DNA from 2 places in the Paenibacillus sp. FSL R7-0128 genome. Region 2 is predicted to be linked to the other one. Evidence: predicted binding sites of a transcription regulator. Region 2 holds the regulator's gene; the other holds the start of a gene.
The links. Region 2 encodes NrdR, which represses ribonucleotide reductase genes. Its sites were predicted from a motif close to AACACNATATATNGTGTT; they were not measured.
Positions count from the first base shown of each region.

Region 1: the regulator NrdR is predicted to act here: its motif matches at 5,587-5,604, upstream of nrdI (class Ib ribonucleoside-diphosphate reductase assembly flavoprotein NrdI).

Region 1 covers NZ_JBBOCD010000001.1:5,811,627-5,827,606, forward strand. The annotation lists gene NST26_RS24500 (sugar kinase) at 399-1,352, shown strand; gene NST26_RS24505 (LacI family DNA-binding transcriptional regulator) at 1,933-2,958, opposite strand; gene NST26_RS24510 (hypothetical protein) at 3,458-4,618, opposite strand; gene NST26_RS24515 (RNA polymerase sigma factor) at 4,615-5,154, opposite strand; gene nrdI (class Ib ribonucleoside-diphosphate reductase assembly flavoprotein NrdI) at 5,705-6,064, shown strand; gene nrdE (class 1b ribonucleoside-diphosphate reductase subunit alpha) at 6,051-8,135, shown strand; gene nrdF (class 1b ribonucleoside-diphosphate reductase subunit beta) at 8,172-9,131, shown strand; gene NST26_RS24535 (alpha/beta fold hydrolase) at 9,579-10,358, shown strand; gene NST26_RS24540 (ABC transporter permease) at 10,381-11,145, opposite strand; gene NST26_RS24545 (ABC transporter ATP-binding protein) at 11,138-12,064, opposite strand; gene NST26_RS24550 (response regulator transcription factor) at 12,145-12,846, opposite strand; gene NST26_RS24555 (sensor histidine kinase) at 12,827-13,777, opposite strand; gene NST26_RS24560 (PASTA domain-containing protein) at 14,116-14,448, opposite strand; gene NST26_RS24565 (hypothetical protein) at 14,702-15,283, shown strand; gene NST26_RS24570 (ComEC/Rec2 family competence protein) at 15,460-15,980, opposite strand, start outside.
Region 2 covers NZ_JBBOCD010000001.1:2,410,739-2,426,718, forward strand. The annotation lists gene polA (DNA polymerase I) at 1-568, shown strand, start outside; gene mutM (DNA-formamidopyrimidine glycosylase) at 620-1,462, shown strand; gene ytaF (sporulation membrane protein YtaF) at 1,641-2,342, shown strand; gene coaE (dephospho-CoA kinase) at 2,352-2,948, shown strand; gene NST26_RS09835 (lytic transglycosylase domain-containing protein) at 2,953-3,510, shown strand; gene NST26_RS09840 (alpha/beta-type small acid-soluble spore protein) at 3,609-3,827, opposite strand; gene nrdR (transcriptional regulator NrdR) at 3,993-4,466, shown strand; tRNA gene NST26_RS09850 (tRNA-Ala) at 4,719-4,794, shown strand; tRNA gene NST26_RS09855 (tRNA-Lys) at 4,804-4,876, shown strand; gene NST26_RS09860 (IS3 family transposase) at 5,232-6,095, opposite strand; gene NST26_RS09865 (transposase) at 6,107-6,424, opposite strand; gene NST26_RS09870 (transcriptional regulator) at 6,653-7,300, opposite strand; gene NST26_RS09875 (hypothetical protein) at 7,590-7,745, shown strand; gene NST26_RS09880 (IS1096 element passenger TnpR family protein) at 7,768-8,247, shown strand; gene NST26_RS09885 (TetR/AcrR family transcriptional regulator) at 8,463-9,056, shown strand; gene NST26_RS09890 (DoxX family protein) at 9,096-9,548, shown strand; gene NST26_RS09895 (LysR family transcriptional regulator) at 9,545-10,426, opposite strand; gene NST26_RS09900 (tautomerase family protein) at 10,537-10,923, shown strand; gene NST26_RS09905 (carboxymuconolactone decarboxylase family protein) at 10,953-11,279, shown strand; gene NST26_RS09910 (Ig-like domain-containing protein) at 11,560-15,980, shown strand, end outside.

The sequences.
Region 1 (15,980 bases), 3.4 Mb from region 2:
CCTCTCTGGTTATATATTCATAAGAATAATAATTTAGATAAACTAATTTATCTATTTTACTAACATCAGGCTTTATCCTTCTAAGAAAATAGTAATAACATTGCCGCTAACAGTCAATATATATTTATTCAGGAAGCGTTATCAATCCTTCGAAAATATTCAAAAACGCTTATGTATCAAGGGAAAACGAATGTCTTCCCCTGTTTCCTATACAAAATAAGCCCGCAGAATGAGCATTGCTATATTGTACAAAACCGTTTTATGTGATAATTTCAACTTATATTCTATTCCAAACCATAAACTAGGATCTGATTATACCCCTGCTATGCTTCCGAAGCGAGTTTTGCGAAGAAGACGCAAGGAGTGTATGCTATCAAAACTTTTAGGAGGAACTATTCATGAATAAACAGCTGGATGCAGTCACCTTCGGGGAGCCGATGGCTATGTTCTACGCCAATGAAGCCGGCCCCCTGCATGAGGTCACTTCCTTTTCCAAGGCGCTGGCAGGTGCGGAGAGCAATGTAGCCACCGGATTATCACGCCTGGAGCATCTGACCGGTTATGTGACCAAGCTTGGCGAAGACAACTTTGGCCAGTTCATCACCTCGGCGCTGAACAAGGAGAAGATCGATACCGCTAGCATCACAACGACCAAGGAATTCTCCACGGGCATGCTGATCAAATCCAAGGTACTCACTGGAGATCCCAAGGTGGAATATTTCCGCAAAAATTCCGCCGCCTCCAAGCTGAGTCTCGCCGACTTCGATGAAGATTACTTCGCTTCCGCAGGCCATCTGCATGTGACCAGCATCTCTTCCGCACTCTCGGCTTCGTGTCACGAGTTCTCGCTGCATGCCATGGAGTTCATGAAGCAGCGCGGCAAGACCGTATCACTGGACCCGAATCTGCGCCCGACCCTGTGGCCAGACACCGAAACTATGGTTAATACGATCAACGATCTGGCTACCCGCTGCGACTGGTTCCTGCCCGGACACGGAGAAGGCAAGATTCTCACCGGTCTTGAAACCCCGGAGGAGATTGCCGGGTACTATCTGGAGCGCGGCGTATCCCTTGTAGTGATTAAGCTAGGTCCTGAGGGCGCTTACTACAAGACCTCTGCTGGTGAAGAGGGTTATGTGGACGGCTTCAAGGTCGAGCAGGTTGTCGATACAGTCGGCGCCGGAGACGGCTTCGCGGTTGGGGTGATCAGCGCCATGCTGGAGAAGCTCAGCGTAGCAGAAGCCGTGAAGCGCGGCAATGCGATCGGCGCACTCGCCGTGATGTCGCCTGGCGATATGGACGGACTGCCAACCCGCGACGCGCTGGAGGAGTTCATGAGGGCAGGCGTATAGCCAAAGAGCAGGTGCTCTGCTGCCGGCAGCGCCAGGCTTCAGCATGAACACACATTAGCACAGCAAAAAGGGTGTCCCTGAGCCGACAGACGGCTGGGACACCCTTTTGTATATGTAGCGTGAGAGAGGTGTGGCTGAATTGCAGGTAGTACAGCATGGTTATGGCTCGGTTATGGCTCAGTTATGGCTCAGTTACAGCTCAGTTACGATAAGTCAGTTTCATCCGAGCATTGTTCCTGCGAACCGGCAAGTCGTCATTCCCAGCAGTTCGCGCGGCAAAGTACATAGTCTTGCTCAATGTACATAATCCTGCTCTCAAACTATAGACTTACGGACCGGAGAGCCGTTATTTGGGGAATTGCTGCACTATAGCAAGCCTAACGGACTCAGATGACGTTAAGCCGCACTTCGCGGGCATCTAGCGCCCTAAATAGCAATTTAACGGCTCCTGAGTCCGTAAAACTTACAAAATCCTTCTTTTCCGCACAATAACGGCTCCTGGGTCCGTAAAGCCGTGGATTCCTGAGCAGATTTCCTATAAGTTGTCACCACGATGGACCTTTCGCTGCCCCGACCTGCTCTATTCCAGCTTAGCCGGCGGCTGCACCGACTCCCCCTGCTGCAAGGAAGGCGGGAACCTGTAGGTGATGGGCATCGCGCTGTCCGCATCGTTGATCAAAGAGAGCATGATCTTGGCCGCCTGCATCCCCATCTCGTAAGCCGGCTGGCGGATCGTTGTAATATCAGGATTATAGATCCGGGCGAATTCGGCATCGTCAATGCCGATGACCGACAACTGGCCGGGGATCGCAATGGCATTGCGGTTCGCATATTTAAGAATTTCGCCCAGCACCAGATCATTGGCGGCAAGCAGCGCTGTTGGAGGCTCGGGAAGCTGCAGCAGCTCGTCCAGTGCAGATGCGATGTCTTCGCGTGACACACTTCGCATATACGAACCCAGCAGCGGCAGACCCGCTTCCTCCATCGCTTTTTTGTACCCGCTCATTCGCTCCTTGCGCGGGGTAATCGCATGTACGCCAAGCGGCAGGGATAGAATAGCAATCGCTTCATGGCCGTGGCCGGTCAGCTCCCGGATAGCGGTCTTCACCGCCATCTCGTTATCCAGCAGCAGGCTCTGGGTCGTGATCCCGTCAACCAGCCGGTCCATGAAGACCAGCGGATATTCCGCTTCAATTAATCTGGTGTAAGGCGCAGGCTGATCTCCCGCCGGAAAAATAATCAGGCCATCCACCTGACGGGCGACCAACGTCTCCACATAAGTATTCTCCTTATCGGCATTCTCGTCCGAGTTGCAGATGATCACCTGAATCCCATGGCGCTGCAGCTCATTCTCGATCGCCCGGATACACTGGATGGATAGCGAATAATCAATATTGGCTACAATAATGCCAACCATATGTGTGCGGTTCTGCTTGAGACTGCGGGCAAGCCCGTTGGGCTGGTAATTCAGCTCATCGATAACCTCGGCAATGCGGTTTTTGGTCGCCTCACTCATATACTTGAACCGTTTATTTAAAAATTGCGAGACTGTGCTTTTCGATACGCCCGCTTTCTTAGCCACATCCTCAATAGTCAGCTTCTTCATTGATCCCGCTCCACTCTTCGATATCGAACTCCAGAAGTAAACATAAATCAGGTTTACTTAGAGATATTATCAAAAAGTATAGCTTTTTTTTAGTAAATTATCTATATGAATAGATTGAAAATACGAAATAAGTGGATACGGCGTCTAAGGCGTGAGACAAATACACTAAATGACTGGGCCGCACAATGGTAACGGACAGAGATGCGCTTATTTCCCCGAAAAGCAGCATTATAGTAGCCCTGCGGACTCCAGTGCTCTTATTCACTGTTACTCAGCCGATAAAGACGCGTTTGAACTACAATAAGGGCCTTGCAGTCCGTAAGCGTGGTCAAATGTGCCAAATCGAGAATATAAAGGCTTCACAGTCCGCAAGGGACATAGAAAACAGGCAAATTGGAGGACTCCCTGCCTTCACAGGAATTCCTCCATCGACCGAATGGAACATCTCATGATTAGCAAACTATTCCAGCACACATCCTGCACCTGTACTCTAAGATGATCATTTTTCTATTGAGGAGGCATCAATTTTCACACCGTATTCCTCATACCACCAGTCGTAGAACCACTGGTTGCCCGTCTTCATATCAACTTTTGTACTCCGCTGCTCTCCGTTAACTTCGTAATGGACTATGGTCATAAGATCTTTAGAATCAAGGGTAAGCTCTCCATAATGGAGCTTGGAGGGTCTTTCTACATTCTCTGTAGTGATTTCGCCCGAAAGAACCTGAGCACTGCCAGTTGCAATATCATACAGCTTATTATGCTGTGTATAACCGCCTCTTCCATCATCCGTATAGTAAACAATCAGAAGCTCTGCTTTGTCGGGATTAACGGCCATAAAGGATTTATAGAGCTGATACGATTCCTCTGCGACCAGTAACTCTCGGGGAACAGCAGTCTTCCCCTCAGCTGCCGCTCTGACATCCATCACAAACAGCTTAGCTCCTGACCTTTTCTGATTCTCTCCAACATTATAGCTGCCGCTGAAGAACAAAAGATAATCACCAGCCCCCAATAAACCTCCCAGCGACAAATAAGACTGTGCGCCTCCGGCATACAAAGGAAAGACATACAACCGCTGTGCTGACTCCGCAGATAGCTCTGCATGCCCTTTTGGAGTCAAGTAAAGAGTATATGGCTCTGTATTGTGTGTGTATTTAGGCTTTAGATAGTCAACCATTGGCGGCGGAGGCGACCAGACGATTCCGGCGGAAGTCTCAACAGCCATCGCAGCACTCTTATTACGGTCTAGCGGAAGGGGCATATAATACTTAAGCCCGCCTAGTTCAAACTCTGCCGAGATCATGTATAGACCCAGGCCTTGCGGAGACGCCGAAGGCTGGACCACAGCCGCTCCCGAGCCAGGCTTAAAGACCGCTGCCAGCCTCCCTGCCGGATCGAGCCCGGCCCCTGGGCCAAACGGCCAGATCAGCGTGACGAGCAGCAGGATGGCTGCCAATCCGCCAAGGGCGGCCACCCGCCCGAACGGGCGGCGTAGTCCGCTTTTGCCCGATGAGCCTTCTGCCGCAGCCTCTTCAATCCGCGCCATGAGCTGTGGCGTGAATCCCGGCTCTGTAAGCGGGTTCCGCCCGGCTTGCTTATACCAGTCCTTCTCCCCGCTCATCACCTTCACTTGCTCCTGCTCTTGTTTTGTCTTCACAGGTCTTCCTCCTTTATCGCCGTTCTCACTTTCTCTCTGGCCCGTCCGAGCCGGGATTTGACCGTTCCCTGCGCGATCCCGAGCAGAGCGGACATCTCTGCCACCGGCAGGTCCTGCTGAATATCCAGCACCAGCACCTCCCGGTACTTGTCCGGCAGCTCCATGATAATCTCCCAGATGCGGTTAGCGTATTGATTGCCGATGGCCTCTTTCTCCGCAGATAGGGAGGCCCGTGTGTCCTCATGTTTGCCCAGCGGAGCGAACCTCAGCCAGAAGCTGTTACGCCTTAAGCTGAATGCGGTATTGCGTGTGATGGTCAGCAGCCAGGTTTTTAGAGTAGCCTGTCCCCGGTACTTGCCGATGCTCTTGTAGGCCTTGAGAAATACCTCCTGGCTGATATCGCTGGCCTGCTCCCGGCTGCGGGTTAAGAAAAAAGCATAATTCCATACATCCTGTCCGTAAGTCTCCATCATCTCACGAAGTGATACAGACGGGACGCAGGTCATGTTATATGGTAATTCGTTACTACGATCCATACTTCTCTCCCCTCTCACCCAATAAGACTCACGCGGGCAGAAACGGTTCCCTTTTTATAGTATTGCATTTCCTGCATTAGAATTTGAAGAATCTGCTCAATTAGCCCCTGTTAGCTGAAATCAAGTGTACAAAATACAACAGAGCTGATTTCCTCCTGAATTTAAGGAGCATCTAATGTACGAAGTGCAATGAAATTCATATCCCCCGGAGGCTAAACGCTTTCAAAAATCACAGCCGTTTCCCCTTCCCTGGAGCCCCTGTCTGCATCATTCCACAGCCCCGCAAATTGCTTAAAAAAAATACTAATTAATTATAAGAGAATAGAATGCAGGCGGGGCGTGGGATTGGAGGTTTTAAGCTCTGTTTGGAGGGGCCGCAGAGGTCTGTCTGTCTCTTGACTTTTCAATATATGGTATATAAAATGATTAAGCATTACTAAATATAGTGTATATAAGAGCTGAGCCCATAAATCTAGTGATTTCGCCCAAGTTCATTTGTCAAGTAGAAAGAGCTGTAGAATGGGCAACATGTTATAGGAGGTTAGGAGCCATGTTGATTGCTTACGATTCCAAGACCGGCAACGTCAGAAGATTCATTAATAAACTGAAGCTTCCGGCGGTTCAAATCGAAGAGCATATGACGATCGACGAGCCTTACGTGCTTGTTACATACACTACCGGATTTGGACAGATTCCAGAGAAGGTGTCAACATTCCTTGAACGAAACCATTCCAGGCTCAAGGGCATCGCCGCGAGCGGCAACAAAAACTGGGGCGAGCTATACGCGCACAGCGCAGACTTAATTGCACAGCGTTACAACGTACCGGTGGTCGGCAAGTTTGAATTGTCGGGAACCTTCGGAGATGTACAGCGCATAAAACAGGAGGTGGACCGGGTTGCGGCATATTGAATTGAACAACATGTTGATGAAGAGAGACGAAAGCGGCTTTTTCCAATTGGATAAGGACCAGGAGGCGGTAGCCGAGTTCATGCGGGATGTGGATCAGCGCAGCCTGACATTCACGGATACGAAAGCCAAGATTGATTATATGATTGCCAATGACTACTACGAGGACCTGTACGACCGCTACTCCGCTGCTGAGATGGAGGATGTCTACCGGATCGCCCATGAATATAATTTCCGCTTCCCTTCCTATATGGCGGCTTCCAAGTTCTACACAGATTATGCTGTCAAAAGCAATGACCGTAAGCAGTACCTGGAGCATTATCCGGACCGCGTAGCGGTAGTGGCTCTGCATCTGGGACGGGGCAACGTGGAGACGGCCCGTACACTGGCCCGCTCGATGATGGAACAGCGCCTGCAGCCGGCGACACCAACCTTCCTCAATGCCGGTAAAAGCCGCCGCGGCGAGATGGTCTCCTGCTTCCTGCTGGAAATGGACGACTCGCTCAATTCTATCAACTATGTGCTGAATACCTGCATGCAGCTGTCGAAAATCGGGGGCGGCGTTGCGGTCAATCTGTCCAAGCTGCGCTCGCGCGGCGAGACCATTAAGGGTGTGGAGGATGCGGCCAAAGGCATTATGCCTGTCCTGAAGCTCATGGAAGACGGCTTCTCCTATGCGGACCAGATGGGCCAGCGTAAGGGTTCGGGTGCGGCTTATTATAATATTTTTGGCTGGGACGTACTTGAATTCCTGGACAGCAAGAAGATTAACGCTGACGAACGGACACGCCTGAAGACGTTGTCTATCGGCCTGATCGTGCCTAACCGCTTCTACAAGCTCGCGCAGGACAATCAGCCGCTGCATGTGTTCGCTCCTTACACAGTCTATCAGGCGTACGGTACGCACTTGGATGACATGGATCTGGACGTCATGTATGATACCCTCCTTGCTGATCCGCGCGTGAAGAAAAGAATCGCCATGAGCGCACGCGACATGCTGACCAAGATCGCCATGATCCAGCTTGAATCGGGCTATCCGTATATTATGAATAAGAGTAATGCCAATAACGCGCATGCCCTGCGTAATGTGGGCCAGATCAAGATGTCCAACCTGTGCACCGAGATTTTCCAATTGCAGGAGACTTCAGAGATTAACGACTACGGTCAGCAGGACGAGATCCGCCGCGATATCAGCTGCAACCTGGCTTCCCTCAACATCGTGAACGTGATGGAGCACGGCAAGATCCGTGAATCGGTACATGAGGGCATGCTGGCACTGACGGCTGTCAGCGATATGACTACTGTCTCCAACGCTCCGGGCGTAGCTAAAGCGAACAAGGAAATGCACTCCGTAGGTCTGGGTGTAATGAACCTGCACGGCTATTTCGCCAAGAACAAGGTGGCTTATGAGAGTGAGCAGGCCCGTGATTTCGCACGCACCTTCTTCATGACTATGAACTATCACTCGATTGAGAAAAGTATGGAGATTGCCGCTGAGACCGGCGAGACCTTCTATGGCTTCGAGCAGTCCGACTATGCCAGCGGCGTGTATTTCGACCGTTATATAACTACAGACTACCGTCCGGTTACAGCAAAAGCACAGGAACTCTTCGAAGGGATCTACATTCCTACAACTGAGGACTGGAAGCAGCTGCGTGACCAAGTGATGAAGCACGGCCTGTATCATGCTTACCGTCTGGCGATTGCGCCGACCGCAAGCATCTCGTACATTCAGAATGCTACCTCCAGCGTAATGCCGATTGTAGAGCAGATCGAGACCCGCACGTATGCCAACTCGACCACCTACTACCCGATGCCTTACCTGCGTCCGGACAATGTGTTCTATTATAAATCCGCCTACCAGATGGACCAGTTCAAGGTGATTGATCTGATTGCGGAGATTCAGCCTCATATCGACCAGGGTATCTCAACGGTTCTGCATGTGAACAGTGATGTTACAACCCGTGAGCTGGCCCGCTCTTACCTGTATGCGGCGCACAAAGGGCTGAAATCCCTGTACTACACCCGGACCAACAAATTGTCTGTCGAGGAATGCCTGGCCTGCTCCATCTAAGAGGGGCACAGGTACAGAAAGGGAGAATATACGATTATGAGCGCAATCCAAGCCGTGAACTGGAACCGTCCCGACGACGATTTCTCGCTGATGTTCTGGAACCAGAATATTATGCAGTTCTGGACCGACGACGAAATTCCATTATCCGATGACAAAATGTCCTGGCTCACGCTGAGTGAGATTGAAAAGGACTCTTATATGAAGGTGCTGGGCGGACTGACCCTGCTGGATACGATCCAGGGCGGTGTAGGGATGCCACAGATTATGGAGCATGTGGACGGCTTGCAGCGCAAGGCGGTCCTCGGCTTCATGGGCATGATGGAGCAGATTCATGCGAAGTCGTACAGCAGCATTTTCACCACACTGGCTTCCACCGAGCAGATTGACGGGATTTTCCGCTGGGTGGAGGACAATACGTTCCTGCAGTTCAAGGCCCAGACGATCTCGGAGTATTATCAAAAGATTGAGACCAAGAAAGACCTCTATCTGGCGATGTCCGCATCGGTTCTGCTGGAGAGCTACCTGTTCTATAGCGGCTTCTTCTACCCGCTCTATCTGGCCGGACAAGGCAAAATGACCTGCAGCGGCGAGATCATCGACCTGATCCTGCGTGATGAGAGCATCCACGGCGTCTATGTCGGCGTGCTGGCCCAGGAGATTTTTGAGGAGCTGTCCGAAGAAGACCAGAGCGATGTCTACGAGACCCTGGTTGGCCTGCTTCGTCTGCTCCACGCGAACGAGGAGCAATACACCGAGCAGATCTACGCACCGATCGGTCTGGTGGAGGAAGTGAAGACCTTCCTGCGCTACAATGCCAACAAGGCGATGATGAACCTCGGCCATGATCCGCTGTTCGATGAGGAAGAGATTAACCCGATCGTCCAGAACGGAATCAGCACCCACACGAAGCAGCATGACTTCTTCTCGAAGAAGGGGAACGGATATGTGCGGGCGATGAATGTGGAGCCTTTGCGGGATGAGGATTTTAAGTTTTGAGTGGGTAGATTGAACTTGCAGTATCTTTATCTTGGGATAGTCATGACTCCAGAGAATGTTTGGACTTCCGGCCGCTGTTGTATACAGATTTCCTTGATTAGACCGCTGTTCGCGGTAGAAATCCGTATACAAAGGCGGACGCTATCGCTCCTACAGTTCCAAAATTCCCTTCCGCCATTCATCCCTTAATTTGTATATTACAAGTTCAATCTATTTGATGGTATGTAGAATAAGCACCCGGTCGCTTGGACAAGCTGCCGGGGCTTTTTTTTGTGATACACCTTTTCAGTTCCCTCAAAGGTTCTGAATAAATCATCGAAACCCAAGCTTCACTTTTCACTGAAACGGTACCATCCCGAAAAGGAAGGCAAAGCCGGTTCTACTTATGAGACCATATCGTTACTGGAACGTAGGAGTAGGGATGGTTATTTTTACAAGAATGAGGTGTTGGCTATACATATTCAGGAGTACGGAGACCCAAATGGGGATTGTCTGATGGTCTTCCTGCATGGCGGGGGTGTGAGCGGGTGGATGTGGGAGAAGCAGGTGGCGGCGTTCGCCGGGTATCATTGTCTGGTCCCGGACCTGCCGGGGCACGGGTTCAGCCGGGAGGATACGGAGTTCACGATCCGCAGCAGTGCGGAGGAGCTTCTGTTGCTCATTGAGGAGCGGGCTCAGGGGCGAAAGATCGTTGTCACCGGCTTCTCGCTGGGCGCACAGGTGTTGGTTCAGATGCTGGGGTTAAGACGGGAGCTAATCGATTATGCCATCATCAACAGCGCGTTAGTGCGGCCGATTCCCTCCGCCAGCAGACTGATCGGGCCGGCGGTCAGAGTGTCTTTTCCGCTGATTAAGTACAGATGGTTCGCGAAGCTACAGGCTAAGACGCTCTATCTGGGCGAGGAGTACCTGGAACGGTATGTTGAAGAGAGCCGGCAGATGGAGCTGAAGACGCTGATCCGGGTGCTGGAAGAGAATATGTCATTCCGCATTCCAGCCGGGTTCAGTGAGGCCACAGGCAAGATACTGGTTACTGTAGGTGAACGTGAGAAATCTGTCATGAAGCAATCCGCCCGGGATCTGGTTGCCGCAAATCCCCGCTGCATGGGCGTGGTGATTCCCAAGATTGGACATGGCCTCTCTCTGGCGCAGCCGGAGCTGTTCAATAAGCTGGTCGAGGCCTGGATTCAGGGCGGGGAGCTGCCCGGGGAATGCAGAAGAATCTGATTCCCTCAGGCGCGAAATGACGCTAGTTCAGATCCTCCCTGATTTTGTAGCGGACAGCAAGATAACTTAGTATTAGAATCGCTGCAACCGCTACTCCGAATGTATGAATCAGGTCAGCCGTGCTGCCTAGATCCTTGACCCGTACGAGCGTGTTGATCAGCAGATATTGCGTCAGATGAGTGCCTGTGAACTGATTCTCCAGCGCCCCCAGTACCATCCCGATCACATTCAGGGCCAGAACGAAGCCGGCGCTCAAGCTGATGAGCAGGTTCTTAGTCATCATAGCAATGCAGAGAACAAGCAGTGAGAACGCCCAGTGCAGCAGGAATTGGCTGGCCAGCAGAATAATGAGTGTGCCTGGATCTCCCATATCCGTCTGGTCAAAGAACATCCTTCTCCCGATCCCATCCGCAATTAACATCGTCAGGAACAGCATTGCCACGAATAGGGCGAGAATCGCCATTTTGGAGAAGACGGAGTGGATTCTTGCCTGTCTCATGGAGATATAATTCTTGTGGAAGCCGGAATTCCATTCGCTCATATAGAAATAAATCGTGAACACGGCGATATAGATCAGCATCCAGGAAGGCGGCTGTGAGATCGTGTACTGGATGAAGTCTATCTCCGTTAAATTTCCGATCCGAACACCGCCTTCCTCCACAGGCTGCGCGTATTGCTTCATCATATAGATGCCGAAGATCTGAAAGGCACAGAACAAAAGCAGCAACAAGTACATAATCTTGTTTCGCGTGAAGCGGTACAGGTCCATCCGCAACAGGTTAATCATGGCGTTCACCTGCACTTTCCGTGCGTTCCAGGAAATACTGCTCCAGGCTCTGCTTATGTCTTGAGATGGAATCTACCATTATCCCATGCTGCGCCAGCTCCTGGACGATCTGCCGGATGCGGATATGCTCGTCGTATACATACACCGTACGGCTGTCCACCACTTTATATTGTGTAATCTTCAGCTCGCGCTCCAGCACCGGGAGAGCCTCCCGGGCTGCCTCCACGCTAATCTCGATCCGTTCCTCACAGCGCTGCTGTAATTCTTCCTTGGAGATTACCTCGGCGAATTCCCCCTGATGGATAATGGCATACTTGGTGGCGATTTTGGAGAGCTCCTCCAGAATGTGGCTGGAGATCAGAATCGTCAGACCCGTTGCGTTCAGCTCCAGAATGAGCTCCCTAATCTCTACAATCCCTTGCGGATCAAGCCCGTTAATCGGCTCATCCAGAATCAGCACATCGGGACTTCCAAGCAAGGCCACCGCGATTCCCAGCCGCTGCTTCATGCCCATGGAATAGCTTTTAACTTTGGCGGTATTCTTAGGGTCCAGTCCTACGAGCCTCAGCAATTTCTCTATCGTGGTCTCCCTGTCACTTAGACCATATGCGATGGCGAGCAGCTTCAGGTTCTCATAGGCCGAGATGTTCGGATATAACCCGGGCTGCTCAATCAGTACCCCCATCCGCTCGAAAAAAGACTGGTCCCCCGCCGCCGCACGGTTGAAAAAATGCAGCTCTCCCGAGGTCGGATATACGTGTCCGCTGATCATTTTGAGCAGCGTGGATTTGCCCGCACCGTTCTTGCCGATGATGCCGACAATCTCTCCTCTGTAGATTTTGAGATTGGCATTCCTCACCGCTGTTTTCGATCGGTACATCTTGGTCACTCCGCATAGTTCAATGATGCAATCTGTCATGTCTGGCACCTCCTTACCCTAAGTTAACAGGATGAAGACTAATAGTTCGCCAACAAAAGGTTAAGAAAGTTCAAAGTTCATCATGGACTCAGCCGGAAGCCGATGCCCCAGACCGTATCGATATAGGCTTCGCTGTCGTGCGCTTTGATTTTATTGCGGATATTGCTGACATGTACCGTTATCGTCTTGTCCTCGCCCAGATAGATCTCCTCCCAGGCCAGCTCATAGAGATCCTGCTTCGTGAACACGCGTGAGGGATTCCTGACCAGCAGCTCGACAATCCGGTATTCCTGGCGGGTCAGAGCAAGCACGCTGCCATGAATTCTGACACTGTAGGCCGTGCAGTCCAGTACCAGATTTTTATGCCTGAACTCCTTCACCGGCTCACCAGCAGCTGTCCGCTGGATATGGACATGGATGCGGGCAATCAGCTCCTCCAGCTCAAAGGGCTTGGTCACATAATCATCAGCGCCCAGCGTGAACAGATCCAGCTTATGATCCAGCTGATCCTTTGCCGAGAGGACAATAACCGGAATCCGGGACTTCAGCTCCTCACGCAAACGGTGCATAAATGCCTCGCCGGACAATCCGGGCAGCATCAGGTCCAGGACAATGAGGTGGTACTCCTGCTCTGCCAGATTCAGCATCCCTTCACTGCCCGAATAGGCCCGGGTACACTGAAAGCCTGCGGCGGTAAGCCCGTCATGCAGAATTGCGTTAATATGCTCGTCATCCTCAACGATGAGAATTCTTTTGCTGTTACTATTGAGAGGGATGCCCATGGGGGTGCTCCTTTCCCGCTTTTGCGAATTCGATATCAATGCTGAAGATACCACTGGCGGAATTGGCTGATGCGTCGCCGTTCATTTTCTCCATCAGCGACTTCACAATCGAGAGTCCAAGACCTGAGGAATGCCGGGTACGCGACGGATCTTCTCTGTAAAAGCGGGTAAAGATCTTCGCCGTATCCACACTGCTACCTGGCTTAAGCCGATTAGTGAAGCGTATACACAGCATCTCCTGCCTGTCTTCAACCTCTACGGTCAACGGGCCTTCGCCGTGGATGAAATAGTTGCCGATGATATTGGTAAAGATTCGTTCCAGCGCATGGATATCCCCCATCACCCGCGGAGAACGCTCCGGCAGCCGAAGCTCAGGCTCATTCCCGGACCGGGTAAAATCATCAAAGAACGTGAACAGGTTCCGCTTCAGCACCTCCGCCACATCAACCGCCTGTAGCTTCAATTCATATTCGGGATTCTGCAGCTTGGTATAGAGGAACAGTTCCTCTACCAGCTTAATAATCTGCTGTATTCTCGACTGGGCAAGCGCTACGTACCGCCCCTTCTCCTGCTCCGCCTCTGTCTGAAGCGCCAGCTGAAGGTAACCATCCAGTGAAGTGAGCGGCGTGCGGATATCATGCGACAGACTGGTAATCGCCAGATTCATCTCCTGATTTTTGCGGCTGAACTGTTCTCCCATCGCTTGCTGGCGGCGTAACAGGTTATTGCACTCCCGCACCAGCCTGCCGATCTCCCTTGGCTTCAACTGGGTCGCTACCAGCTTACGGGACTCATGCTCCATAATAAAAGACAGCTGGCTGCTAATCTGACCAACCTGTCTCCGGTAGTTCAGCAGGTACACAGTCTGGGCAATCAGCAGCAGCAGCAGGAGTCCTGCCAGAACAATAAGGATACGATCAACTCCTCTCATATGGTTTTATTATATACGATTGAGAGAGGCTTAATAGTAACACAAAAAGCTACGCTTATACCCAAACTATTTGGGGTAGCGTAGCTTATTTCAATGGCCTTCATCATCCCAGCGCTAACTCATAAACAAATAAAATAATATCTCCGATCTAAACGGTATTGATGTGCTGAGTTCTGGAGATTAATAGAATCGGGTAAAACGGATTGGTACATAGAAGACAGTACTCTGGATTCAAGAGCGAATACCCCCTCCTGATGATTATTAAATAAACTCTTGTGATTCTTTTAGTGTGTTGACTTAAGGAGTTATGGCAATCCGCCATATCCAATTATAAAAATTTATTTATTATTTTTCACACTTATCGTTACAATTTCATTTTTAGCAATTTGAGTATTCTCAATAGGAGATTGGCCAGTTACTATTCCATTCTCTACAAGATAATTATTGGCATCTTCTTTTATGTTTACACGCAAATTAAGATTTTCTAATAGTGTTACGGCTTCTTGCTCAGAAAGCCCTACTAGGAATGGGACATTGGATTTTTTTGGATTTTCTCTGTAAGCAAAAACTATACTAATTGCAATAACTATAACTCCAATAGTAGTTAGCAAATAAACTCTCCTAAATCTCAAGTTAATTTCAAACGATGAAAGTAACCACTTTTTAATCATTTTTAACCTCCTTGAATATTTAGTTCTTATAGGTTTACTCAAATCTCTCCATTACCTTAAAAAGGATTAATTATTATATTTTATCCTATATGCACTCAAAAATGAACCATAAATTTATTTTTTTATTTATTATTGTAATTAAGTTCCATTATATGTAATATATTAATTAGGTAAAAATTAGATGATTATGTATTGAGTGACTACAAAACGCCAGGATTAATCACTAATTTTAATTTACAAAGGAGGAATTATATTGAGGTTTAATTCTAAAAAGCTTTTATTATTTTCAATGATTATTTTAATTCTGGTTTTCCCAAACATGGTATTTGCAAAGGATAACTCTGTTAAATTAACTGAAGAAAAAATTCCAAGTGCAGTTAATGAAATTGTAAAGAATGCAGGCTCTTTCACAGAACCCCTAATAGTTGATTCAGGTCTAGTAGACACAGAAGATAATACAAAAATTTATTTTTATATTTTACCCGTTGATTCGAAAGCTGTTAAATCTTCAAATGATTTTTCAATACAAAGCGTGACCCCTTTAAGCAGTCACACCATTCCACAAGGCGTAAAAATGATTTATTCCAGATCTGATGGTCAGCCGTGGACGGTAGCTACCACTACTCTTGTTAGTATGAGTTTTTCCACTAATCAAACAAGTCCAACAACTATGCAATATGGACATTTCAATACTGACAATGGACAAACTATACAGAGTTTTACTGACACATCTAACTATGCTTATGCCCATTATGCTGGTGCAACTCATATTAGATTCTTTATAACTAATTTATCGGCAGGTTCAGTTATTGTTAGTGGACAAATATCATTCTAAAAACTCAACGCGGTTTGTTTATTACGGTGCTTCAATTTTTATAAGTTTTAATATGACTGCAAGCCCCTCTCCTGAATATCGGAGAGTGGGCTTGTTTTTTGTATTCCAAATTTTATTCGATACAATTACTTGCTCAATAGCTAAAGGGAGTTGAAACAAGCATAAAGAAGTATAGTTTAAACTCTAAGGCTATTTACACACTTATTGAGCTTATGGCGTACGTTGATTCCCCCCTTGCCTACCCTCAACTGAATCTCCCCCTGCTGATCCGTCCGGTAGATCTCAGTATTTGCGTCAGCCAACCGGTCCAACACAACACCGTGCGGATGGCCGTAAAGGTTGTTCACACCGGCTGAGATCACAGCGGCACCGGGCTTCCAGAAGGCCAGCCAGTCAGCGCTGGTGGCTGTTTTGCTGCCGTGATGGGCGACCTTGAGGACGTCGATGGGTCTGCCTTGCCGAATCCCGGATTGCCTTGCGGACCGCAGGATCGCTTCCTCTGCAGCCTGATCCATATCTCCTGTGAAAAGAAAGCTCCGGCCGTTCATCTCCAGCCGGAACACCACCGATTCGTGGTTCTGATCCTCCACTTCCTCTGGCAGGATCTGTCCAGCCGCTCGCGGCTCCGGCCAGAGGAAGTTCAGCCGCGTGGCCTCGTCAGGGGCCAGCGACATGCCCTGCTGCACCGGATACAGCC
Region 2 (15,980 bases):
CGTATTCGGCGTCCCTGCGGAGAGTGTGGACAGTAATATGCGCCGCTCCGCCAAAGCAGTTAACTTCGGGATTGTCTACGGCATCAGCGATTACGGCCTGTCGCAGAACCTGAACATCCCGCGCAAGGAAGCGGCCAGGTTCATTGAGCAGTATTTCGAGGTGTTCCAAGGTGTGCGCCGTTACATGGATGATATCGTAGTCGAGGCCCGTAAGCAGGGGTATGTTACTACTCTGCTGGAACGCCGCCGTTATCTGCCGGAGATCAATGCGAAGAACTTCAATCTGCGGTCCTTCGCAGAACGTACGGCGATGAATACGCCGATTCAGGGAACCGCTGCGGATATTATCAAGCTGGCCATGGTTCATATGGACAAGGCGCTGCATGAGCGCGGCCTGAAGAGCCGGATGCTGCTCCAGGTACACGATGAGTTAGTATTCGAGGTGCCGGAGGAGGAGCTGGAGCAAATGAAGCAGCTTCTGCCCGAGGTGATGGCCGGAGCGCTGCAGCTGTCTGTTCCGCTGAAGGCAGAGGTAAGTTATGGCAGCAACTGGTACGAAGCGAAATAGGCTCCCCGCACATGGCAGATATCCGGTATAATGGAGTGGAGGTGAGCCATGATGCCGGAATTGCCGGAAGTCGAAACAGTCAGAAGAACACTTAATGAGTTAATTACAGGCAAGCAGATAGAGCATGTCACCGTCCGGCTGCCGCGGATCATTCAGCGCCCGGATGATATTCAGGTCTTTGCCCATATGCTGGCAGGCCATACAGTGGTAACGGTTGAGCGCAGAGGCAAGTTCCTGCGTTTCGTATTTGACGGGCTGGTGATGGTCTCCCATCTGCGGATGGAGGGCCGTTACGGGGTGTACCGTGAGGGCGAGCTGCTGGACAAGCATACGCATGTTATTTTCCATTTCACAGATGGGACGGAGCTGCGTTATACGGATGTGCGCCAGTTCGGGACGATGCATCTATTCCAGCCGGGAGAGGATCTGCAGCTGAAGCCGCTGAACAAGCTGGGGCAGGAGCCGCTGGATGCCGATTTCACGCTGGAACGGTTCAAGGAGATTGTCGTTAAGCGGAGCACCAAGATCAAGCCGCTGCTGCTCAATCAGGAATATATAGTAGGTATCGGCAATATTTATGTAGATGAGTCCCTGCACCGTGCAGGCATCCACCCGGAGGAGACCGCGAAGTCCCTCTCGGAGGATCAGCTGGCCAGACTGCATCATGCTATTGTCGCAACACTGACGGAAGCAGTGAATGCCGGAGGCTCCTCCGTGAAGTCATATGTCAACGGCCAGGGAGAGAGCGGGAGCTACCAGGATCAGCACAAGATCTACGGACGCAAGGATCAGCCGTGTGCCACCTGCGGCACGCTGATTGAGAAGAGTGTGGTCGGCGGACGGGGAACGCATTATTGTCCCAGCTGCCAGCCGGTACCTGTACTGATTCTGTAATATTTATTTAGAGTCAGCGCCGCATTTACAGCCCGTTTCCAGGCAAGTTACATCTGAGTTATAACCGTTATGTATAAAGGCAGGCACTTCCTGCCCGTCCCGCCCATATAATGTGTGAAGATTGCTGATTATGGCGAAACGGAGCTCCGGCTCCGGTTCTTCACGGGAGGGATTGCGGGTGCTTAGCCCATTGTTGTCACTGCTGTTGCTTGCGTTTGCGCTTAGTCTGGATGGATTTGGTGTAGGCATTACATATGGACTGCGTAAAATGAAAATTCCCCTGCTCTCCATTATCATTATCTCGCTCTGTTCAGGGGTCGTCATTTATGGTTCTATGCAGGTCGGCGTGCTGCTGGCAAAGGTAGTCTCCCCGAATGCCGCTTCCAGTGTCGGAGCGGTTATTCTCGTCTTAATGGGCTGTTGGTCCCTGTTCCAGATGCTGACACAGAAGGAGAAGGAGCAGGAAGAGGCTGCGCCCGGGCAGGAGATCAGGAGGGAGACGGCTGCTGCCGCACAGAGTGCTGAGGCAGAGCTGAAGCCGGCTGTATTCTCGCTGGAGCTTCGCCATCTGGGCGTGGTTATACAGATTCTCCGCACGCCGTCTTCCGCTGATATGGATGCCTCGGGAAGCATCTCCTCCATGGAAGCCATGATCCTGGGGATCGCGTTGTCGCTGGATGCCTTCGGTGCCGGCCTCGGTGCGGCACTACTCGGATTCAGCCCGTGGTCCACCTCGCTGATGATCGCTGTATTCAGCGGGACCTTTTTGCTGATGGGAATGAAGACAGGACTGAGATTATCAGGCAGCTACTGGATGAAGCATGCCGCTGCGCTGCCCGCGATATTATTAATTGTAATGGGTATAATGAAGTTATTATGAGGTGAGTACATGATTATAGGCTTAACCGGAGGCATCGCTTCGGGAAAAAGCACCGTGTCTGCACTGTTTGTCCGCAAGGGAGCTGCACTGGTGGATGCCGATGTCATCGCCAGAGAGGTGATGCTCCCCGGGCACCCGGTGCTGGCGGCGGCGGTGGAGGCTTTTGGAGACCGCATTCTGCTGCCTGACGGTTCGCTGGACCGGGCAGGTCTTGGCGAGATTGTCTTCCGGGACCCGGAGGCGCTCAAGACACTGAATAACCTGACCCATCCGGCAATCCGCAGGGAGATTAAGGACAGAATGTATGCGCTTGAACAAGAGAATCCGCAGCGGCTCGTCATTGTGGACATTCCGCTGCTCTACGAATCAGAGCTGGATTCCTTGTTCGATCAGATTATTGTGGTCTATGTTCCGAGGAGGGTGCAGCTAGCCCGCCTCATGGAGCGCAGCGGAATGAAGCTGGAACAGGCTGAGGACCGGCTGAGGTCGCAGATGGATATTGAACTGAAGCGCAGGAAAGCGACATTTGTGATCGACAATAGCGGTGATCCTGAGTCTGCCGAGCTTCAGGTTGCCCGTCTGTGGGACAGGCTGGGTCTGATATGATGAAGTGGCTGCGCAAAAAAGAGTCCTGCTGCTGCTGTTCATCGGCTTCACCGCGATCCTGTTTCTTGGCTCCAACTGGATGTCATGGTTTTATCCCATTTATTTTAAAGCAGAGATCCGCCAGCACAGCCAGACGTATGAGATGGACCCATTCCTGGTGGCGTCCATCATCCGTGTGGAGACCAATTATAAGACTGGCCGCGAATCCAAAAAAGGCGCACTGGGGCTCATGCAGCTCATGCCGGATACCGCCAAGTGGGCGCTCGAAAAGGCCAAGCTCCCCGACGTGTCGCTGGAGCGGCTGAAGGAAGAGCCCTCCTCCAATATTGAACTGGGCACCTGGTATTTGTCTACGCTGTCCAAGCAGTTCGACGGCAACCGTATAGCGGTCATAGCCGCCTATAATGCCGGACCTGGTAAGGTGCAGAGCTGGTTGGATGAAGGGCAATGGGACGGAACAGAAGCCTCTGTGAAGGACATTCCGTTCGGTGAGACCCGTCACTACGTACAGCGTGTAATTTATTATTATGATCAATACACCGAGCTCTATAGTGAGTTCTAGGGTGCTTGTTACTTCTGCTGCTGTTATGTAAAAGAAGCATCAAACGGCCGGAGGCCGTTCGATACTTCTTAGGCAAGCTTATGTCGTGTGGGCAGGTATTATTTGTACTGACCTGCCAGTTGCTGTTCAGCCAGGGTTACAAGACGTTTAGTGATGTAACCACCGATCGAACCGTTTTCGTAAGAAGTTTTATTGCCTTGGTATCCGTCTGGGGAGAGGGTGATACCTAGTTCCTGGGCAACTTCATATTTCAGTTGTTCCAAGGCACCGCGTGAGTTTGGAGCTACCAGGTTATTGGAGTTGTTATTTTGGCTCATTGCTGTTCACCTCCTATCGGTTGGTAACTGTATTATGTGCCGGACATGTCAGATTCATAACAACAAATAAACGGTGTTTTCTGGAAATTAAATGATGCCCGCATAGCCCTTGTGTATCAAGGGACGGGGCCTGACCATTCTAATGATGAGGAAGTGAAGAAGCTTATGAAATGTCCTTACTGCGACCACACCAATACCAAAGTCCTGGACTCGCGCCCTGCCAACGAGAATAAGTCCATTCGCCGCAGGCGGGAATGCGAACTGTGCAGCCGCCGTTTCACCACCTTCGAGATGATTGAAGAGACCCCCCTGATTGTGATCAAAAAAGGCGGCAGCCGTGAAGAGTTCAGCCGTGACAAAATCCTCCGCGGCCTGATCCGTGCCTGCGAGAAGCGTCCGGTCCCTGTAGAGCGCCTGGAGGTCATCGTATCTGAGGTGGAGAAAAGCCTGCGCGGCATCGCTCTCGCCGAGATCGAGAGCCGCCAGATCGGCGAGCTGGTCATGGAGCAGCTCTACCCTGTCGACGAGGTAGCCTACGTCCGCTTCGCGTCCGTGTACCGCCAGTTCAAGGACATCAACATGTTCATGAAGGAACTGAAGGGACTGCTGTCCAAGACTGAGGAGCTGGACGGGCTGTAAGCTTCGCCGTTTAGAAGTGAAGGATTCGATTGGGGTAGTGGGGCTGGCCTTGAGGTTGAGAGGTCAGTTCCCGGGTGGAGCGTCTTGTATCAAAATTAATTTCGGAAAAGTGTTGACACTGAAAGCAGATTTCTGTATTATATAGAAGTCGCCTACGAAACACATTGATGAATAAGCGACTTGAGCTTCTCGCTCAGATCAGATTGTAGAATACATAATGTAATTCTAAATTGGCAAAATTGTAAAAAATATGGGGCCATAGCTCAGCTGGGAGAGCGCATCGCTGGCAGCGATGAGGTCAGGGGTTCGATCCCCCTTGGCTCCACCAATTTCATACGGACTCTTAGCTCAGTTGGTAGAGCAGTAGACTCTTAATCTATTTGTCCAGGGTTCGAGCCCCTGAGAGTCCATCACATGAAGAACGGCAGAGATGCCGTTCTTTTGCTGTTTCATGGAATATGGGTGATTAAGTAGGGGAACAGCAAGGGCTTGAGGTCCATTCCCGAACCTTGAACCCCGAACCCGACCCCGCCCCCGAACCCGAACCCCCGAACCCAAACTGCGAAATATGGTTTCCATCGAGTTCCTTCGGTTCTAGATGTGTCTAAAGGATTGCTACGGACCCCACAGCCCTTATTTTCTCTATTCAGTATAATTGAAAGGGCTAACGGACCGTATCGCGCTTAAGGCCTCTTCACCATCCAAATATGAGATGAAATCTAATAAATAGCGCCATCTGTGGACTTCTGTCAAGAAAGTAGACTGTTACGCAACGGATTTTTTAGTGAATTGCTTAGCAAAGCGGGCGGGGGAAAGATACCCCAGTGAGCTGTGCATTCGCTTGCGATTGTAATAGAACTCAATGTATTGGAAAATAGCATCATATGCCTGTTCCGGGTTTTTGAAGCGCGGATTACAGTAGATGAGCTCTTTCTTTAAAATACTGTGCCAAGACTCAATGCAGGCGTTATCGTAACAGTTTCCTTTACGGCTCATGCTGGATTTCATGTGGTATGTCTTTAGTTGGTCGACATATTCTTTTGAGGTATATTGAGACCCTCGGTCAGAGTGGTGCAGTAGGCCCTCGCCGGGTCGCTTCGCCGTGTACGCCGCCTGCAGCGCGTCTAAGACCAGGCTCGTCTCCATATGGTTATACAGCCGCCACCCTACAATTTCTCGCGTGCATAGATCCATGACGCTAGCTAGGTATAAGCGACCTCCACGACAAGGGATATACGTGATGTCGGTGACCCATACGGTGTTGGGCTTAAGCACCTTAAACTCTTGGTTCAGTGTGTTTGGTGCAATGGGATTATTATGCTTGGAATCGGTCGTCTGCACACGGTATGGCTTAGATACAATAGAGCGGAGCTTCATTTCTCGCATGTACACACTCACTGTGCGTTCCGTGACCGTATAGCCTTCCTGATGCAGCAGGCGGGTGATCTTCGGACTTCCATACCGTTTTTGATGGTCGTCAAAATGGTACCGGATTCGCTCCATAACGGCAGCCTTGCGGAGGGCTTGCACACTGACTTTGGCGTTCAGCCACTTGTAATATCCGCTCCTGGATACCTGTAGGGTACTGCACATCTTCTCCAAGCGAAACGCGGAGCGATGGTCCTTCATGAACTGGAATCTTAGTTCCTTGGTTTGCTGAAGATGTGCACTGCTTTTTTTACGATTGCTAATTCTTCCTCTGTATCGGCAAGTCGACTGTCTTTCTCTTGGAGCTGACGGCGCATCTCTTGGAGCTCGGCTTCGAGTTCCCGTACCCGATCCATACTGGCTACCGGTTCATTCTTTAGCTCCCGGTATTGCCCCATCCACTGGTGCAGCGTACTTTTCGGAATGTCCAGCTCTTGCGCGATGTCCCCTATGCTCTTCGTCTGCTCTTGAATGAACTTTACCGTTTGCTTCTTATATTCTTCGTTATACCGTTGTCGTTTTTCTCCCATAGGGATGCACCTCCGTTGCCCTTATTATCCCTCCGTCCGTTAACTGTCGTCTACTTTCAATTCTAATCCCACTGAGTCCGTAAGCTTGGTAAAATTGTGCTTTTTGTAGAAATAGGTGCGTCTCGGTCCGTTACAGCTGATTGATACCTCTACTTCTTCACGCTCACAGCCACGGAATTCAAGTGTTTTTACCATATCAGCTTTATAATTCATGCTCCTAAACATACGTTAAACTCTAAGCTGATATGTCCGATAACGCTGCTGTCCTCCGGCCACATCCAGTAACTGTTGTTCGACCAAATGATGCAGAATTCGTCTGGAGTGCCTATCCGTTACCCTGAGATGCTTAGCAAGCTCGAAAGGTGTGAATGCCCTGAGCAGACGTCTTGCGTAACGAAGGGTCTCCGCTTCCAGCCAAGTTAATGTGGAAGAAACATCCGTCGCAATGAATTTGCCGATAAAAGACAACACCAACTGCTGACATTGCTTGGGTTCTTCGATAATTGAAGGATAAGCGATAGGAAGAAAAGTCCAACTATCAAGGGCCAGTAAGCAATGCCGGCGGCATAGATCCTTGAAGCGTCTGACATCCAGATCTCTGGCGTGAGGTCCATAGCCTTGAATCTCAATCCCGCCTTTTGCACCTCCAGGCATATAAGCCAAGTCCAGATAGCGGTACCCGTTATTGAAATCACGCACTTCCCATTCTGGAAACAAATGATCGAAATTGCCGATTGCCGGAAACCATACCTTGCGGAGAAATTCAACTGTTCCGTGGCCTAATCCTTTGCCAAGTAACTCCTTGCGCCTGTGGTTGCTCTCATTCTTAAGATTGCTAACTAACCATTCCTCGTACTGCTGCTCAAATCGCGGCATCCGTACTCCTCCTCGAACGCTCAACTTAGTATTTATTTTTCCCGCAAAAAAGCCGCCTCAATACTCAACCCTCTCCAAGAATCTAACTCGGAAGGGGCAGAGCATTAAAAGCGGCGTGTGCTTCACAACCTATGTTTCTTATTATAGCGCTACAAATCCAGGAATCAATAAGTAGTTACAGAGGTTCTAATCGTGCAGTATACTATAGAGGATTTATATTTTTGTTTTCTTTTATTTATTGTTTGCATGTATATTATCCTTAAATCCTCATAGGAGGCTGAAATCAAACATGCTTGTGCCAAAAAGAATGGATAAACAAACAACTAGTGAGCTAGCTGAAGATGACTATTCAATTGACGATATTCTTGAATCTGAAGGTATACTGACGCCTAATGAAGCAAAAAAACTGTACAATGAGGTTCGGAGAATGCGTGAGGAAGAATGAATTGATAAAAGGGGAGAGTCCGATGACTAACAACGAACAAGCCAGATTATTCAAAGTAACCTTAAGCGATTGGAACGGTGCGGTGCGTGGTCGGCCTACCCGGAAGATTGCAATTTCTGCAAAGGCGTCGCTGTACGATCTTGCGGCAGTTACGATTGAATCTTTTGATTTTGATCTGGATCATGCCTTTGGATTCTATGATAATCTCAAAAACTGGACACGCTCTGAGGAAGGCTATGAATTATTTGCTGATGTGGGGGCGGGGGATAGGTTTCCTGGAGTGCAAAAAGCAACAATCAGTAAAGTTTTTCATACCCCCAAACAAAAGATGCTGCTCCTATTCGATTATGGCGATGAGTGGAGAATGATTGTTCAATATCTGGGAGAGACTGAAGTGAAGCCGGGACAAAAACTGCCTATGGTCACGGAGATCGAGGGAGAGGCACCGGATCAATATGGCGGCTTTGATGAAGATGAAGACGAAGAGGATGAAGAGGCATAGATGGAAATAATATACATATCGGATAGATATTAAAATCATGGGCTCGGGAGCCGGAGAAATGATGGAGGAATTAATCCACGTTATCCGGAACATTCCGAACCTTTTTTTTATTTACGCACTAATTTACAAACCAACGGTCGGTATGTATAATCAACAGTAATCATATTTTAATTTAATCTAATCTTACCTATGTAAGGCAGAAGAGGAGAATAGCAATGAAGAATGCAGACCGGCGGAAGCAGACGATCCGGCAGCTGCTGGAGGGGACCAAGGAGCTGCTGCGGGACAAGAGCTGTCATGCCATTACCTTGAAGGATATTATGGAGCAGTCGCAATTATCTAAGGGGGCGATATTTCATTATGTGAAGAGCAAGGATGAGATTTTTGCCTGGGTGCTGGAGGAGCGGCTTGACGCTGTGAATGATCGTTTTGAGGAGGAAGTAAGAGGCAGTATTGATAAAAGCTTCGACGGGCCGATGCATGCCATCGCCAGAAGTCTTGCCGGATTGGAAGACAGCCATGAAGCGACTAACAAGGTGCTTCTATACCTGCTGGGCAAGGAGAATGAACCGGCGGTAGCGGAGGTGCTTGAGCATTTTCATGAGCGGTCGGTGTCGGTCTCCAGGCAGTGGATTATCACGGGGCAAAAGTACGGGGTGATTAAAGAAACGGTGAACCCTGATGAGATGGCGGAGCTGTTCGTTCTGCTGTCATTAGGTCTGCGTGTGCGGGCGTCCCTGCGCGCCTCTTCCGGGACCCTTTCTGCGAAAGAAATATCCGGTATTATGGCTGGTATTCTGAAGAATTGAGATGAAGCAATATGAAGTAACAAGAAGGGGAGAGGTTAAATGGTTCCTTTTATAGCGCTCATCGTATCCTTTTTACTGTTCCGGGGAATAGGTCTACTAGGCTTGACGTATTGGAATGACTGGCAAACCGCCCTTCAGTGGGCTGTAGCTGTGATGCTGCTTTTCGGAGCTTCGGCTCACTGGGGACGGCGGCGGCCGGATTTGGTCAGAATGGTGCCGCCTGCTTTTCCGCAGAAAGAATGGATCGTGACGATTACCGGGATGCTGGAAATGGCCGGAGCTATAGGTATCCTGCTGCCCGCTTTCTCAGCAACTGCTTCTGTATGCCTGATCTTGCTTCTTATTGCCATGCTCCCCGCCAATATCTATGCAGCACGCATGAATATGACAATCGGGGGCAAGCCTGTGCCAAAATTACCGGTCCGCATAGGAATTCAGCTCGTTTTTATCACTGCAGTGCTGCTCGCATCCCCGTTACTCCACCTGCCTTAATCGTGAATAGACTCCAGCTCCTCCTTTACAAATTGCATCAAAAGCTTCTTGGATGAGGAGAGATACTCATCGTTACGTAATTGCAGCAGGCCTACGGGAATGGAGGCTTCCTTCAGCGTGACCTGGAGTCTCACCACATTCGGTGGTAACGGCGTAGATTCGAGGACGGCTCCTATAAAATCGATTTGCTGGACGAAGCCCGCAATGGCAGAGATTTGACTTACGGTATGCAGAAAGGGAGTTCCGGTGTACCGGGAGAACTGCTTCGATAATTGGGAATGATATAGACAGGTAGCTCCCCCGGCAATGATTGGATAACCAAGCAATTCCTCGAAAGCGATCTCATCTTTTGCGGCCAAAGGGTGGTTGTTCCCTGCGATAAAAGATATCCGCTCCTGATACAAGGGTTCGAAGTGATACGAAGATAGGTCAACAGGCTCTCCACAGATGGCAAAATCCAATTGATTCTGAAGCAGGGCATGCGAGAGCGAAGCGGTGTTACCGATCACAAAATGGCAGGATACATTAGGCTTATGCTCCATGAACCGCAGCAGTGACTTTGGTAGTATCTGCTCTGTCAATGATTCCAGCCCTCCGATCCTGAGCGTTCCGATCTCCTCTTTTTGCAGAGCTTTTGCCTGGTCCGCAACATAGTTCCAATGTCGGATCAGACTGTCGATCTCAGCGGCAAATATCCGCCCCGAAGCTGTAAGCTCAGAATCCCAGCCCCGTTTGAACAGCTTGATGCCCAGTTCCTTCTCCAGACGTTGAACCTGATTGGTGATTGTGGATTGTGCGTAGTTCAGTTTGGCGGCTGCTTTAGAGAAGTTTCCTTCTTGCAGGATGGTTTGAAATGTAGTTAGTTCTTTTAGGTCCATTAGCAGATATCTCCATCGGATAATTTGAATTTACGTATCATTTAATTCAATTATACAGAATAAAAGGCGGGGAGTACAATGAAGTTACACCAGTAAAGGAGTGAAGTGACATGCCTTTTGTCAGAGTCAGTTACTTGGAGAACAAATACGATGACCAACAGCTGCCTATCATTAGCCGCGAAATTATGAGTGCTCTAAGGGAATATTTTAGCGTGCCGCAAGATGATTTCTTTCAAGTCTACCATGCCCATAAAGCAAGCGAATTTTATTACAGTCCGAATTATTTAAACATAGAGCGAACGGATGGGCTGCTCTATATTCAGATTACGCTCAAATCCGGGAGAAGCAAGGAGCAGAAAAGGGGCTTTTACAGCAAGCTGGCCGAGACGTTGTCGAGCACACTGGGCATCAGGAAAGAAGACGTCTTCGTCGTGCTGGTCGATACAGAATTCGAGGACTGGACGTTTGGCAATGGCATCGCACAGATGATTGAATGAATGTTCATATAAGGAAGAGAGGTATTGGAATGAAGCATCGGAGAATTGCATCGAATGCTCTTGAAGCATTTGGAGACATTGCTCCTTCGTTCGCGCGTTATTCGGAGGAGGTGCTCTTTGGGGAGGTATGGAGAAGGGAGCAGTTATCGCTTCGGGAACGCAGTCTCCTGACGATATCGGCCCTGGTTGCCGGTGGACTTACCGAGCAGTTACCCTTTCATATCCGTCTGGCCCTGGAGAACGGTCTATCCGAAGAAGAATTGATCGAGGCAATGACTCACCTCGCCTTTTATGGAGGTTGGCCGCGTGCCGCATCGGCGATACAGGTTGCCAAGGGAATTTTTGAGGAAATATAACCAAAAAAAGCGCATGTGAGCGAAAGCTCCGTGCGCTTTTTTTGGTTTAGACAATTTTTATGATAAGAGGTTAGAAAATCGCTGTTTTTTCATTTTTTTTAGAGCTATACCCCAATTAGGTCCTGATGAATCGGTTTTTGTCGAGAATTGTTAAGAGTTTGTTTAGAGCTGTCTGATAGAATGGGCGCAGAAATGAAATTTTCTAAGGGGGCAGATGCTAGACTCCAGCAGAACTTGCAATATAGCGCACAGGATGAATGAACAAGGGGGAACGATACATTTGTTTAAGGGTAAGGGATTGAAAAAATATTTCTCGTTGTTACTCGTGATCAGCTTGGTTTGGACCGGAGCCTTTCCGGTATATGCGGGTTCAACGGACAATGGTGCGGCAAGCTGGGACAATGTTGGTCCGCTGCCAGACGACATCAACGTAAACGGAGTTGCTATTGGCTCAGATACTTTAGTTGCAGTGGGGGAAGCAGGGAAAATTGTTACCGCAGGCGGAACTTCGACATGGGCTGTTCGTGATTCTGGGGTAGCCGAGGATTTGAATAGTATTATTCATAAGGGCGCAGGCGGCGAATTCGTTGCAGTCGGTGACAATGGGATAGTCCTGACGTCAACAGATGGCGTGTCCTGGACACCCTCCGATGGCTCCGCCGGTTTTAACTGGAATGGAGTCAGTTACGGCGATGGAACATTAGTTCTAGTCGGCGATTCAGGAATGATTATGATCAAAAATGACAATCGCCCTGACTGGGAGATCGTATTCTCAGCCACTAATGAGAATCTGAACGCTGTGGCTTACGGTAACGGTAAGTTTGTAGCGGTGGGTGATAACGGTACAGTGGTAATGTCCAAAGATGGATCTGATTGGACCAAGGTGACAAGTAAAACAACCAACAAATTGAACGGAATCACCTTTGGCGGCGGAATGTTCGTAGCGGTTGGTGCGTCTGGAACTATTATTACTTCTCCGGAAAGTTCGAAAGGCGCAGCAAAGGTCCTTGAGTCGAAAGTGAACCTGAATGGAATAACTTTCGGAAACAGCGTATTTATGGCCGCAGGAGATGGAGGGAAAGTGTTTTCCAGCACCGATCTGGGGCAAACGTGGAAGCCAGAGACTACAAACGCAACGGCTAATCTTAACGGTATCGTATTTTTCCAAGGTCTTAATCAATTTATCGCAGCGGGTGATTCCGGAGAAATCATTATGTCTTATGTCGTTCCCAACATCCCGAGGGTGCTCAGTCTGACTCCAGGGAATGATGAGACCGATGTAGATATAGATAGAAATCTGGAGATCATGTTTAATCAGCCGGTGACGGCAGCCACTGGAGACGACAATAATATTAAAATTTTCAAGGCTGCGGATCTGTCCACTCCGGTTGAAACCATCCCGGCGGATGACGCCAGCAGAGTAACAGTAAATCCAGCTACCAATACGGTAACGATTAATCCGGGTAAGGATTTTGATGCAGGGGCTAAATATGCCGTTACAGTTGAAGCGAATGCTTTCACTAACGGTGCAAGCGGCAATGCAGCAATCGCAGCGGCTGAGTGGAGTTTCACGACAGTTGCCGGACCAGGAGATACGGAAGCTCCGACTGTAAGTGATTATTTTCCTGTGCCAGGGGCGGTAGGAGTAGCCATTGACACAAATCTGACGCTCACTTTCAGTGAGGATGTAACGACAGATAGCGGCAACATTGTGATTTATGACAGTATGGACGAAGGAAACCTAATGGTAATTCCGGTTAACTCAGAGAATGTCACGGTTAAGGATAACGTGGTAACCATTGTTCCGTATAAAGTTTTTAAAAACAGTACTACGTACTTTGTAAACATCGATGAAGGAGCTTTCAAAGATCTATCAGACAATGCTAACTATTATGAAGGTATCTCGGACAAGGACACCTGGAAGTTCACAACAGAAGAAGCGCCTGATACTACACCGCCGTTAACAATCGGCTTTACTCCTGAGAATGGAGCAACGAATGAAGAAATTGGCACCAATCTGGCTCTTACCTTTAATGAGGATGTACAGAAGGGTGAAGGCCAAATTAAGATAATCAACAGCACGAACAGCGAAGTTCCTCCTGTGACGATCCCTGTTGGTTCTGATGAAGTAATCGTTGACGGCAAAGTTGTAACGATTAACCCCGAGGCTGATCTGGATTATGGTGCAAGCTATTATGTCCAGATTGATAATGGTACATTTACGGATATGTCGGGCAACAGCTATGCCGGTATCACTAACAATACAACCTGGCGCTTTAGTACCACCAGCGAACCGGATACGACCGCGCCAATCGTAAGCACATACTCGCCTATGAATGGGGCAACAGAGGTAGCTATCGGAACTAACCTGGAGCTTGCTTTTAGCGAGAATGTACAAGCAGGGGAAGGCAGTATTGTTATCTACAACAACTCGTCTGACCAAATAGCGGCTACCATTGCTGCGAAGGACGTAAGCATTCTGAACAATGTAGTCACGATTAACCCGGCTGACAATCTGGAATATGGTACAAGCTACCATGTACAGATTAGCGGAGATGCTTTCGCAGATCTATCCGGCAACTTGTACTCCGGTATCGCAGACGACACCACGTGGCACTTCACCACAACGGCTGCGCCGGATACGACAGCTCCTGCATTAGAGCATTTTACGCCTGTAAATGGGGCAGCGGATGTAGCAACAGATGCTAATCTGACCCTTACCTTCAGCGAGAATGTAAAGGCTGGAGCAGGCAATATCGTCATTTACAATAGTGCGAATCATACACCGGCAGCGACGATTCCTGCGGCTTCAGGGAATGTAACTATCCATAGTAATGTAGTGACGATTAATCCTACGGATGATCTGAAGTATGGTGCGAGCTACTATGTACAGATTGGAGCCGGGGCATTTACTGATCTCGCAGGCAACAGCTATGCCGGCAATGCAGAGAGCGCAGTCTGGCAGTTCACAACTACAGATGCACCCGATCGGATCTCGCCAACGGTGATTACCTATTCGCCGGAGCCATGGGCCACAGAAATAGCAGTTAACGCGAATCTGACCCTTACCTTCAGCGAAAATGTACGGGCAGCGGCGGGTACTATTGAGATTTTCCGCAGCACCGATGATATTCATCCGGTCTTGACGATTCAAGCACTTTCGGACATGGTAACCATTCTAAATAATGTGGTCACCATTAATCCGGCTGCCAATCTGGAGCATGGTACCAGCTACTTTGTGCGGGTCTCTGAAGGAGCATTCACCGATAATGCTGGCAACAGCTATGCCGGTATTGCAGGCATTAACGCCTGGCGGTTTGTGACCACCAGTGCGCCAGATACAGCAGCGCCTGTAGTGACCTCTTACAGTCCGGCAGGCAATGCAACGCATGTGCCTGTATCGGCTGCACTCACATTGACTTTTAACGAGAATGTGCTTGCTGGAAAAGGCAATATTGAGATTGTAAATGCAGAGAATGGTGAAGTCGTTAAGTCGATTAAAGCGGACGACAAGACGCTAGTTTCGATTGCGAACTCAACCGTCAGCATCAACACGAACGGCCTGCTGAAGCAGGGCGGCAGCTATTACGTGCTTATACAACCGGGTGCTTTTACAGATGAAGCAGGTAACAGTTATGCAGGACTTGCGGATAGTAAGCTCTGGAGCTTCGCAACAGTTCCTGTTCCAGTCACGCCAACTGAATCTCCTACACCGGCACCGGGCGGCGGTTCAGGATCAGGGGGAGGAGCACCGGCTCCGGTTCCAACACCAAGTCCTCAGACAGAAAGTATTAACGCAAACGTTGAAAACGGGGCTGCTCAAGGCTCCATGGTATCCTCCGTTGTCATTACCCGCACCAAGGATGCGAACGGCGTGAAGAGTGATACTCTTACGTTCACATTGGAGCAGGCGATCCGGGCAGTCAATGAGCTTAAGGCGGCCGGGTCCAATATTGCCAGAATCATCGTGCCTGATAAGAATGATGAGGTTGCCGGAACCAGACTGACCATTCCAGCAGCTTCCAGTAAGCAATTTGCTGATAATCAGATCATGCTGGATCTATTCACAGTGAATGCTGAGGTGAAGGTGCCGGGCAGCTCAATGGCTGGATTCGGTACAGATATTTATTTCAACCTCGTTCCACTGAAGACATCACAGCAGAGCGCAGAGGTTGAAGCACTTGCCAAAGCACAGGTGCAGAGTGTATCCCGCGGTGCGACAGTTACGTTAGTAAGCCGTCCTGTAACGATTGAGACCAATCTGCAGAGCCGTCCGGTTACACTGGTATTGCCGCTTGGCAACTCTTCGTTAACGGCGGAGCAACTGAAGGCACTGGCGGTCTTCATCGAGCACAGCGACGGCACCAAAGAATTGGTCAAGGGAGAGATCGTACCTTTCGGCCAGACCGGAAAGTCGGGCATTCAATTTAGCATCAGCAAATTTAGTACCTTTACCGTTGTACTTGCACAAGATCCTGCGGTACAGGTGAAGGCGTATATGACGGGTTATGCCGATGGTACCTTCAAGCCAGGCAACAGCATTACCCGGGCAGAAGCGGCCAGCATCATTGCCCGCACTTTCAGCCAGTCCGCAGTCACTGCTGGTGTAGCGTATTCCGATGTTCCTGCCGGACACTGGGCGGCAGAAGCAATCGGTCAAGTGACGCGAAGCGGCATGATGAAAGGTTACACGGACGGCAG